One region of the Streptomyces sp. NPDC001406 genome, then DNA from elsewhere that is predicted to be linked to it. Evidence: predicted binding sites of a transcription regulator. Region 1 holds the regulator's gene; the other holds the start of a gene.
What was found. Region 1 encodes HrcA, which represses chaperone genes, less so after heat shock. Its sites were predicted from a motif close to TTNGCACTCNGNNNNNCNGAGTGCNAA; they were not measured.
Positions count from the first base shown of each region.

Region 2: a site for HrcA is predicted at 2,404-2,430, ahead of groL (chaperonin GroEL). Genes of this name have one in related genera too.

Region 1 is NZ_JBIAWG010000001.1:552,688-558,364, reverse strand. Features, by position in the region: gene ACFY1J_RS02445 (VOC family protein) at 256-648, opposite strand; gene ACFY1J_RS02440 (16S rRNA (uracil(1498)-N(3))-methyltransferase) at 666-1,415, opposite strand; gene ACFY1J_RS02435 (nitronate monooxygenase) at 1,412-2,488, opposite strand; gene dnaJ (molecular chaperone DnaJ) at 2,588-3,724, opposite strand; gene hrcA (heat-inducible transcriptional repressor HrcA) at 3,725-4,741, opposite strand; gene ACFY1J_RS02420 (MBL fold metallo-hydrolase) at 4,907-5,629, shown strand; gene ACFY1J_RS02415 (DUF3097 domain-containing protein) at 5,664-5,677, shown strand, end outside.
Region 2 is NZ_JBIAWG010000023.1:144,070-149,746, reverse strand. Features, by position in the region: gene ACFY1J_RS40775 (hypothetical protein) at 402-533, shown strand; gene groL (chaperonin GroEL) at 619-2,241, opposite strand; gene ACFY1J_RS40765 (cold-shock protein) at 2,614-2,820, opposite strand; gene ACFY1J_RS40760 (MoaD/ThiS family protein) at 3,252-3,527, opposite strand; gene thrC (threonine synthase) at 3,702-4,985, opposite strand; SAM riboswitch class I at 5,003-5,144, opposite strand; gene ACFY1J_RS40750 (glucosyl-3-phosphoglycerate synthase) at 5,274-5,677, shown strand, end outside.

The sequences.
Region 1 (5,677 bases):
GTTCGCGCACGCCACCGTCGAGTGGCATTCGGCTCGCCCAACCTGAGCGGATGCGCAGCGATGCCCACGCGGATCGTCTTCCGGGCGGGCGAGGGGCGTATTGGCGCTCGGGATGCGTGGCCGAAGCCGGCGGCGACCCGCTCAATCTGCACGAACCCGGTGTCGTACGCGCCTTCGTCGACGAGGCCCGGCGGCGTGGGGCGCTGCCGGGCCCCGCGGAGCTGGACGGCTGGGAGCTGTACGCCGCCGTGGCGGTCAGCCGCGCAGCAGCAGCCACTCCTGGAGTTCCACCAGGTTGCCCTCCGGGTCCTTGAGGTGGGCGACGCGCATGCGGTCGGTCATGGGGGCGGGGCCGTGGATCAGGACGGCTCCGCGGGAGGTGATGTCGGCGCAGTAGGCGTCGAGGTCGTCGACGCGCAGGACCACCATGGAGCGGTGACCGGTGGCCGTCTCGCCCAGTTCGCCCAGCACCGAGGCCATCATCGAGCGGTCCTGCAGTGCGATCCCGGCGGAGCCGGAGTGCGGGCTGAACTTCTCGTACGGGCCCCCGGTCGCGCCGGACTGCGGCTTGAGGCCGAGGACTTCGGCGTAGAAGCGGTAGCAGGCGGCGAAGTCGGTGACGAGCAGCCGGACCTGTGCGAGTTCCACGGTGTCTCCCCCTGGTGTCAGGACCAGCGGCCGGTACGGCCCAGCAGGAGGGCCGCCGCGGCGGTCCCGGCGGTCGATGTACGCAGCACGGTACGCCCCAGGACGTACGCTTTGGCGCCCGCCTCCTCGAAGAGCGCCAACTCCTCCCGGGAGACGCCCCCTTCGGGCCCCACGACCAGCACGATCTCGCCCTCGGCGGGGAGTTCGGCGGTGGCGAGCGGTGCACTGCGGTGCTCGAAGTCGGAGTGGAGCACGGCGGCGAAGTCGGCTTTGGCGAGAAGTGCGGCAACCTGCTTGGTCGTCGCCGCGTCCGCGACCTCGGGGAAGCGGACCCGGCGGGACTGCTTGCCGGCCTCACGGGCGGTGGCCCGCCACTTGCCGAGCGCCTTGAGCCCGCGCTCGCCCCTCCACTGGGTGATGCAGCGGGCGGCCTGCCACGGCACGATCGCGTCGACGCCGACCTCGGTCATGGTCTCGACGGCGACCTCACCACGGTCGCCCTTGGGCAGGGCCTGGACGACGGTGATCCGGGGCGAGTCCGCCGGCTCCTCGTCCACGGTGCTCATATGGACGATCAGCCGGTCCTTGCCCTCGGTGCCGACCACCTCGCACACCGCGTAGCGTCCGGCGCCGTCGGTGAGGACGACCTCCTCGCCGGGCTGGAGCCGCTTCACGGAGACCGCGTGCCGTCCCTCGGGGCCGTCGAGGACGTACTGCCCGCCGCCGCCCGCGCGGAAGTGCTCGACGACGAAGACCGGTGCCGTCATCGCGCCTCACCCCTGGTCGACAACGCTGTCTCGGCCGCGGCGAGTTCGGCCGCCAGTGCCTCCACCAGCTGCCCGGCCGGCAGGTCCCGGGCCATCCGGTGCCCCTGGCCCGCCCACAGCGCCATGCCCTGCGCGTCACCGGCCTTGGCGGCCGCCTTGCGCAGCGGCGAGGTCAGATGGTGGACCTCCGGGTAGGCGGCGGGGGCATACGGCCCGTGCTCGCGCATGAAGCGGTTGACCAGGCCGCGGGCCGGTCGGCCGGAGAACGCGCGGGTCAGCTCCGTATGGGCGAAGAGCGGGCTGGTCAGCGCCCGCTTGTGCAGGGCGTTCGCACCGGACTCGGGGGTCGCGAGGAACGCGGTGCCGAGCTGGGCCGCGCTCGCGCCCGCCGCGAGGGCGGCGGCGATCTGACCGCCGCGCATGATGCCGCCGGCCGCGACGATCGGGAGGTCCACGGTCTCGCGGATCTGCGCGACGAGGGAGAGCAGTCCGATGCCCGCGCAGTCGCTCTCCGGGATGTCGCGGTGGGTGCCCTGGTGTCCGCCGGCCTCCACGCCCTGCGCGATCACCGCGTCGGCGCCGGCCCGCTGCACGGCGAGGGCCTCCTCGGCGGTGGTCGCGGTGACCAGGGTGAGGGTGCCCGCGCGGCGGAAGGACTCCAGCACCTCACGGGTGGGGACGCCGAAGTGGAAGGAGACCACCGGCACCGGGTTGTCGAGGAGCACGGCGAGCTTGACGTCGTAGCCGTCGTCGCGGCCGCTGTCCGGGTCGCCGAGCTCGATCTCGTACCAGGCGGCCTCGCCGGCCAGCTGGTGGGCGTAGACCTCCACGGCCGACGGGTCGGCGTACTCCGGCTGCGGCATGAAGAGGTTCACGCCGAAGGGGCGGTTGGTGAGTCCGCGCAGCTGCTTGATCTCCTGGTACAGGCCGTCGGCGGTCTTGTATCCGGCGGCGAGGAATCCGAGACCGCCCGCATCGGACACGGCTGCCGCGAGCTGCGGGACGGAGATACCGCCCGCCATGGGGGCCTGCACGATCGGATGAGGGAAGAGATCGGTCAGTGCGGAGGACATGACGGCATGTTGTCACGTCCTCCGATCAAGTCCGAATCCGGCCTTCCCTTGGCATACGCCATTGGCATGCGGCCGGATCGGCGACCGTCGCCCGACCCGTCAGCGACCGTTGAAGGCATCCTTCAGCCGAGAGAACAGCCCCTGCTGCCCCGGCTGGAACTGGCCCTGGGGCCGTTCCTCGCCGCGCAGCTTGGCCAGCTCGCGCAGCAGGCGCTCCTGCTCGGGGTCCAGCTTGTTCGGGGTCTGGACCTCGACGTGGACCACGAGGTCGCCCCGGCCGCCGCCGCGCAGATGCGTGACGCCCCGGCCGTGCAGCGGGATCGACTGGCCGGACTGGGTGCCCGGGCGGATGTCGACCTCTTCGAGGCCGTCCAGGGTCTCCAGCGGGACCTTGGTGCCGAGCGCCGCCGCCGTCATCGGGAGCGTCACCGTGCAGTGCAGGTCGTCGCCGCGCCGCTGGAACATGGCGTGCGGCAGCTCGTGGATCTCGACGTACAGGTCACCGGCGGGACCGCCGCCGGGGCCGACCTCGCCCTCACCGGCGAGCTGGATGCGCGTGCCGTTGTCCACACCGGCCGGGATCTTGACCGTGAGGGTGCGGCGGGACCGCACGCGGCCGTCGCCGGCGCACTCCGGGCACGGGGTGGGCACCACGGTGCCGAAGCCCTGGCACTGGGGGCACGGGCGGGACGTCATGACCTGGCCCAGGAAGGACCGGGTCACCTGCGACACCTCACCGCGGCCGCGGCACATGTCACACGTCTGGGCGGTGGTGCCCGGCGCGGCGCCCTCACCGTTGCAGGTGTTGCAGACGACGGCCGTGTCGACCTGGATGTCCTTCGTCGTACCGAAGGCCGCTTCGTCCAGCTCGACCTCGATACGGATCATCGCGTCCTGGCCCCGGCGGGTACGCGAGCGCGGCCCGCGCTGCGACGCCGTACCGAAGAACGCGTCCATGATGTCGGAGAAGTTGCCGAAGCCACCGGCCCCGAAGCCGCCCGCACCGGCCCCGCCGGCCTGCGAGAGCGGGTCGCCGCCGAGGTCGTAGACCTGCTTCTTCTGCGGGTCCGACAGCACCTCGTAAGCGGCGTTGATCTCCTTGAACCGCTCCTGGGTCTTCGGATCCGGGTTCACGTCCGGGTGCAGCTCGCGCGCGAGCCGGCGGAAGGCCTTCTTGATCTCTTCCTGCGACGCGTCGCGACGCACGCCGAGAACGGCGTAGTAGTCCGTGGCCACTTACGACTCCGCCAGGATCTGTCCGACGTAACGTGCCACTGCGCGTACCGCTCCCATCGTTCCCGGGTAATCCATGCGGGTCGGTCCGACCACGCCGAGCTTGGCGACTGCCTCGCCGCCCGAACCGTAACCGACCGACACGACGGACGTGGAGTTGAGTCCCTCATGGGCGATCTCGTGCCCGATGCGCACGATCACACCCGGATCCTTGGCCTCGCCGAGGAGCTTGAGGAGCACGACCTGCTCCTCCAGTGCCTCCAGGACGGGCCGGATCGTGAGGGGAAAGTCATGTCCGAAGCGGGTCAGATTGGCGGTGCCGCCGATCATCAGTCGCTCCTCGTTCTCCTCGACGAGCGTCTCCAGCAGGGTGGAGAGCACCGTCGAGACCGTGCCTCGGTCCTCGACCTCGAAGGCGTCCGGCAGGTCCTCGACCAGCTGGGGCACGTCCGTGAAACGACGGCCCGCGACCCGGCTGTTCAGCCGCGCCCGCAGATCCGCCAGGGACGATTCCCCGAAGGGTGCCGGGCAGTCGACCATCCGCTGCTCGACCCGGCCGGTGTCCGTGATCAGCACGAGCATCACCCGCGCGGGCGCGAGCGACAGCAGCTCCACGTGCCGCACGGTCGACCGGGTCAGGGAGGGGTACTGCACGACGGCGACCTGCCGGGTGAGCTGGGCGAGCAGCCGGACCGTGCGTGCCACGACGTCGTCCAGGTCGACGGCGCCGTCGAGGAAGTTCTGGATCGCCCGCCGTTCGGGGGCGCTCATCGGCTTGACGCCGGCGAGTTTGTCGACGAACAGCCGATAGCCCTTGTCCGTCGGAATCCGCCCCGCGCTGGTGTGCGGCTGGGCGATGAAGCCCTCGTCCTCCAGGGCCGCCATGTCATTGCGGACGGTCGCCGGGGACACACCGAGGTTGTGCCGCTCGGTCAGCGCCTTGGAGCCGACCGGCTCCTCCGTGCCGACATAGTCCTGGACGATGGCGCGCAGCACTTGGAGCCTGCGTTCGCTCAGCATTCGCGCACACCTCCAGAAATGTCGTGATCTTGACGCTCTGCCTGGCACTCTGCTCGTCCGAGTGCCAGAGTTCCCCGGCCCAGTGTACGGCGGTGGGGTACGCCCCGGGCAAGGCCGGTCATGCGCCTTCGTGCCCGTGGTGGCCGTCACGGATAGCGTCGCCGTATGACGGTGACTTGGGAAGAGCTGGGGTGGGAGCGGGTGGCCGCCGGGGTGGGCAGGTGCCGACTGCCTGGCTGGGACTGCACGGCGGGGCTGGTTCTCGGTGAGGGTACGGCGCTGGTGGTGGACGCCGGGTCGAGCCTCGGGGAGGGCGCGTGGTTGCGCGCGCGGGCGCAGCAGCTCGCCGGTCACCGTGTGACCCATCTTGCGCTCACCCACCCCCACTTCGACCATGTCTTCGGTGCGGCGGCGTTCGCGGGCGCGGAGGTGTTCGCCGCGGTCGGCACGGACGCGGTGTTCGCGTACGAGCGGGAGGAACTGCGCCGGGACGCGATCCGCAACGGGCTGCCCGCCCGGGAGGCGGAGGAAGCGGCCGATGCCCTTGTCCTGCCCCGTCATCCGGTCTCCGGCGAGTGGACGCTGGACCTGAGCGGGGGCCGCCAGGTGCTGCTGGCGAACGTCGGACCGGGACACACCGCCCATGACCTGGCGGTCCTGGTTCCGGGCGACCCCGAGGTGGTGTTCTGCGGCGACCTCGTCGAGGAGTCCGGCGAGCCCCAGGCCGGCCCCGACGCCGTACCGTCGCGGTGGCCCGCGGCCCTCGACCGGCTGCTCGCCCTCGGCGGCGAGGACGCGCTGTACGTCCCCGGCCACGGAGCGGTGGTCGACGCGGGCTTCGTCCGACGGCAGCGCGACGAGCTGGCGGCGCGTTTCGGCGTGTCGTGAGCGGGGGTACGGCGGTTCTCCTATCGTCATCCGAATGCGCCAGTACTC
Region 2 (5,677 bases), on a different contig from region 1:
CCGGCCCCCCGGCCACCCCGCCCACCCCGCCGAGTCCTGGAGTGCGCGAAGTGCGGAGTGCCGGGGCACCCGGAAGCACTGCCGGGGGGCGTGTGCGGACGCTGCCGAGGCGAACGCGTCCCGCGCACCCCCGTACGCCCCTGCCCGCTCCCGCAGTCCATGCCCGCGCGGGCGAGATCCGGGCGGCCATGTCCGTTCGACGACGCAAAGGGACCCGCATGACCACTCCTACGGTCCGACGTGACACCACCCCGGGGCACGATCGAGGGAAGGAGGCGACGCCATGACCCCCAGTACCGCCCAGCGCCCGCAGTGCCGTCGAGGACTTCGAGGCGCTTGCCCGCAGGGCTCCAGAGGGCGGCAAGCTCGCACTCATCGACGGAAAGCTGGAGGTCAAGCCGTTGCCAGACCAGCGTCACGGGGGCATCCGCTGTCAACAGTCCCCGGCCCACCCCTGGGGCGCCACCGTCGCACTCCCCTCCCCGGTCGACGTCACCCTCGACACCGAGGACCTCAAGGACTACGCCGGCTGAAAACGCCCGAGGGCGGCACCCCCAGCCAGAAGCTGGAAGTGCCGCCCTCGGTCCGTAGGACAGGCGATCAACCGGAACCGGTCGATCAGAAGTCCATGTCACCGCCCGGCATGCCGCCCGGAGCGGCCGCGGCGGCCTTCTCCGGCTTGTCGGCGATGACGGCCTCGGTGGTGAGGAACAGCGCGGCGATGGAGGCGGCGTTCTGCAGCGCGGAACGGGTCACCTTCGCCGGGTCGATGATGCCTTCCTTGACCAGGTCGACGTACTCGCCGGTCGCGGCGTTCAGGCCGTGGCCCGGGGTCAGGTTGCGCACCTTCTCCACCACGACACCGCCCTCGAGGCCGGCGTTGACGGCGATCTGCTTCAGCGGAGCCTCGAGCGCGAGCTTCACGGCCTGGGCGCCGGTCGCCTCGTCACCCTGCAGCTCCAGCTTCTCGAACACCTGGGAGGCCTGGAGCAGGGCCACGCCACCACCGGCGACGATGCCCTCCTCGACGGCCGCCTTGGCGTTGCGGACGGCGTCCTCGATGCGGTGCTTGCGCTCCTTGAGCTCCACCTCGGTGGCGGCACCGGCCTTGATGACCGCGACACCGCCGGCGAGCTTCGCCAGGCGCTCCTGCAGCTTCTCGCGGTCGTAGTCGGAGTCGCTGTTCTCGATCTCGGCGCGGATCTGGTTGACCCGGCCGTTGACCTGGTCGGAGGAGCCGGCACCGTCGACGATGGTGGTCTCGTCCTTGGTGATGACGACCTTGCGGGCGCGGCCCAGGAGGTCCAGGGTCGCGTTCTCCAGCTTGAGGCCGACCTCCTCGGAGATGACCTCGCCGCCCGTGAGGATGGCGATGTCGCCGAGCATGGCCTTGCGGCGGTCACCGAAGCCCGGGGCCTTGACGGCGACGGACTTGAAGGTGCCACGGATCTTGTTGACGACCAGGGTCGACAGGGCCTCGCCCTCGACGTCCTCGGCGATGATCAGCAGCGGCTTGCCCGACTGCATGACCTTCTCCAGGAGCGGGAGCAGGTCCTTGACGGAGCCGATCTTGGAGTTGGCGATGAGGATGTACGGGTCGTCGAGCGACGCCTCCATCCGCTCCATGTCGGTGGCGAAGTACGCCGAGATGTAGCCCTTGTCGAAGCGCATACCCTCGGTGAGCTCCAGCTCCAGACCGAAGGTCTGGGACTCCTCGACGGTGATGACGCCTTCCTTGCCGACCTTGTCCATGGCCTCGGCGATGAGCTCGCCGATCTGGGTGTCGGCGGCGGAGATGGAGGCCGTGGAGGCGATCTGCTCCTTGGTCTCGACGTCCTTGGCCTGCTCCAGCAGGGCGGCGGAGACGGCCTCGACGGCCTTCTCGATACCGCGCTTGAGGGCCATCGGGTTGGCGCCGGCGGCTACGTTGCGCAGGCCCTCCTTGACCAGGGCCTGGGCAAGAACGGTCGCGGTGGTCGTACCGTCACCGGCGACGTCGTCCGTCTTCTTGGCGACTTCCTTGACCAGCTCGGCGCCGATCTTCTCGAACGGGTCCTCGAGCTCGATCTCCTTGGCGATGGAGACACCATCGTTGGTGATCGTGGGGGCGCCCCACTTCTTCTCGAGGACGACGTTGCGGCCCTTGGGGCCGAGCGTCACCTTCACGGCGTCCGCGAGCTGGTTCATGCCGCGCTCGAGGCCGCGCCGCGCCTCCTCGTCGAACGCGATGATCTTGGCCATGTGAAGTGGTCCCTCCAGGACTGGGGGTGATTCCTTCGGACCGCGCCCGCGCCCGCGACGGACGGCCCACGGGCCGGTGGTTCCTTGCCCCACCCGCTCCGCGGCCTCACCGACCCGGTCCTTCTTTTGTCACTCTCACCTTCAGAGTGCTAACGCCAATGATTAGCACTCGCCCCGTCCGAGTGCAAGACAGCGCCCGCGTAGCGGGCCCCTTGAGGGGTGGTGGTCGGGCGACGGGCGGGCGCAAGCGGCTCGGGAGATCCGCAGGTGGGCAGCGGAGTCATGGCGCCTGGGCAGACCGAAGGGCCCGTACCCCGGGAGGTACGGGCCCTTCGAAGATGAACAGAACGTCGGTGTCAGTCGACGCGTGCTTCAGCTGGTCGCCAGCCGGACCATGTCCGCCTGCGGGCCCTTCTGGCCCTGCGAGATCTCGAAGTCGACCCGCTGTCCCTCTTCCAGGGTGCGGTAGCCGTCCATCTGGATCGCGCTGTAGTGGACGAAAACATCCGCACCACCGTCGACCGCGATGAAGCCGTACCCCTTCTCCGCGTTGAACCACTTGACGGTGCCCTGAGCCATGCCTAACTCCCCTATTACTGGCCCTTGCACAGATCCACACCTCGCGGATCCGGGTCAGACCTCACCCCCCATTGGCTTGGGGGCGTGCGCCGGAACGCGTCGACCGCGGCTGAATGTATCTGTCCAACTGCCGTCTGCAACAGGTCAATCGGACGAGAATTCTGGACGCGACCGGTCCGGAATGTGGCGAGAATTCGCCTGAATTCAGGGCAAGTCGGGCCCTGCAAAAGGTATAAAAGCCGCAGAAAGCCCGCACACTTTGGCTACTTCTTGTCGGGCCTACGGCATGAATCCAGGGCTTCCGACCCGGAGATCGGGAGCGAGTTCCCCAACTGTACCGCGCTCAATCACACTGAATTGCCCCCTCCGCTTCTCTCACGGAGGAGGCAATCAGATGAACACTCGGTAACTGCAGTTACCCACGGTAATGATCAGCCGCCGGCGACGGCCGGAATGATGGAGACACCCGAGCCGTCGGGGGTCGCCGTCTCCAGGCCCTGCTCGAAGCGGACGTCGTCGTCGTTGACGTACACATTGACGAAGCGGCGCAGCTTGCCCTGGTCGTCCAGGACACGGGCGGCGATCCCCGTGTGGTTCTTCTCCAGGCTCTCGATGACCTCGGCGAGGGTCGCGCCCTCGGCCTGGACCTCGGCCTGGCCGCCCGTGTAGGTGCGCAGGATGGTGGGGATGCGAACGGTCACGCTCATGCGATTAGACCTCCGGTGACGATGTGACTACGTGCGTATCGGCCGCCGGGCCGGCGGTTTCGGCCTGTGGAGCTGACGTAAGACCTCGGCTCGGGTTCGTCCCGGGGGCAGTCGGCCGTGAAGCAGGAAGCCCGACGGGCGACCGCCGGACTCCTCGGGACTCCGAGGAGGAGGTCAAGCGAGGCCGGCCTCTCGGAACGACTCAAGGTTGGGACGAATGGTCGCGGTGAGCCCCGTACCGGCCACCGCGTCCAACGTCTTCAGGCCGTCGCCCGTGTTGAGGACGACGGTGGTCTTGGCCGGGTCGAGGACGCCGTCCTTGATGAGCTTCTGCGTCACGCCCACCGTCACACCGCCCGCCGTCTCGGCGAAGATGCCCTCGGTACGCGCCAGCAGCTTGATGGCGTCCACGACCTGCTCGTCCGTCACATCCTCCACCGCGCCGCCGGTGCGGCGCGCGATGTCGAGGACGTACGGCCCGTCGGCCGGGTTGCCGATGGCCAGGGACTTGGCGATGGTGTTCGGCTTCTGCGGGCGGACCACGTCGTGCCCGCCCTTGAAGGCCACGGACACCGGCGAGCAGCCCTCGGCCTGGGCGCCGAAGATCTTGTAGGGCCGGTCCTCGACCAGCCCGAGCTTGATCAGCTCCTGCAGACCCTTGTCGACCTTGGTGAGCTGGGAGCCGGAGGCGATGGGGACCACGATCTGGTCGGGCAGCCGCCAGCCGAGCTGCTCGCAGATCTCGTACGCCAGGGTCTTGGAGCCCTCCGCGTAGTACGGCCGCAGGTTGACGTTGACGAAGCCCCAGCCCTCGCCGGCCGGGTCGCCGATCAGCTCGGAGCAGAAGCGGTTCACGTCGTCGTAGTTGCCCTCGATGCCGACGAGGTTGCCGCCGTAGATCGCGGCCATGACGACCTTGCCCTGCTCCAGGTCGTGCGGGATGAACACGCAGGAGCGGAGGCCGGCGCGGGCGGCCGCGGCGCCGACGGCACCGGCGAGGTTGCCCGTGGAGGAGCAGGACAGGGTGGTGAAGCCGAAGGCGCGGGCGGCCTCCAGGGCCTGGGCGACGACGCGGTCCTTGAAGGAGTGCGTCGGGTTGCCGGAGTCGTCCTTCACATAGAGCCCGCCGGTCACACCGAGCTCGCGCGCCAGGTTGTCGGCCTTGACGAGCTTGGTCCAGCCCGGGTTCAGGTTCGGCTTGTCGGCCACGTCCGCGGGGACGGGCAGCAGCGGCGCGTAGCGCCAGATGTTCGCGGGGCCCGCCTCGATGCGCCTGCGGAGTTCCTCGGTTTCGTACGCCGAGAAGTCGTACGCGATCTCAAGCGGGCCGAAACACTCCTCGCAGGCGAACACCGGTCCGAGCGGTACCCGGTGACCGCACTCGCGACAGCTCAGGGCAGCGGCCGGGCCGAGGTCTACGGTGGGATTGCTGGTGCTTGCAACTGTCTGCACAGCCATGGAGGCGAGGCCCTTTCTCCTCATCTTCCTCACGACGCATCTCGCCGTGAGACGGATTTGGCACCTTCCCTAGCCGGGAGCCTCGCTGGAGAACGAGAACCGACTGGAGGGTTGCCGGGGCTTCATCGGGCCGTGTCCCTCTGCCCCTCTGGATGAGCTGTATGTGGTTGTAAACGCCCACGACCCTCGACATGCGATGGTCATCGGCGTTGTTCAAGACTGTAACCGAAGGCCAGGACAGTTGAGATAGTCGTCCGAACCGCGAGACAACGTGAGGAGCCGCTGACTGTGCTGGAAGAAGTCGAGCGCTGGCTGGCCACCCGCTCCTGGTCCGTGACCGATCGCCCCCTCCACAAGATCCTCGCCGCCAAGCAGCGGACGGGTCAGTCGGTGTCCGTGGTGCTGCCCGCGCTCAACGAGGAGGAGACGGTCGGTGACATCGTCGCCGTGATCCGCCACGATCTCATGCAGCAGGTCCCGCTCGTCGACGAGATCGTCGTCGTCGACTCCGGATCCACCGACCGCACCTCCGCGGTGGCCGCCGCCGCGGGCGCCAGGGTCGTCCACCGCGACGACATCCTGCCGCGCATTCCGGCCGTTCCCGGCAAGGGGGAGGTCCTGTGGCGTTCCCTGCTGGTCACGAGCGGGGACATCGTCTGCTTCATCGACGCCGACCTGAGGGAGTTCTCCTC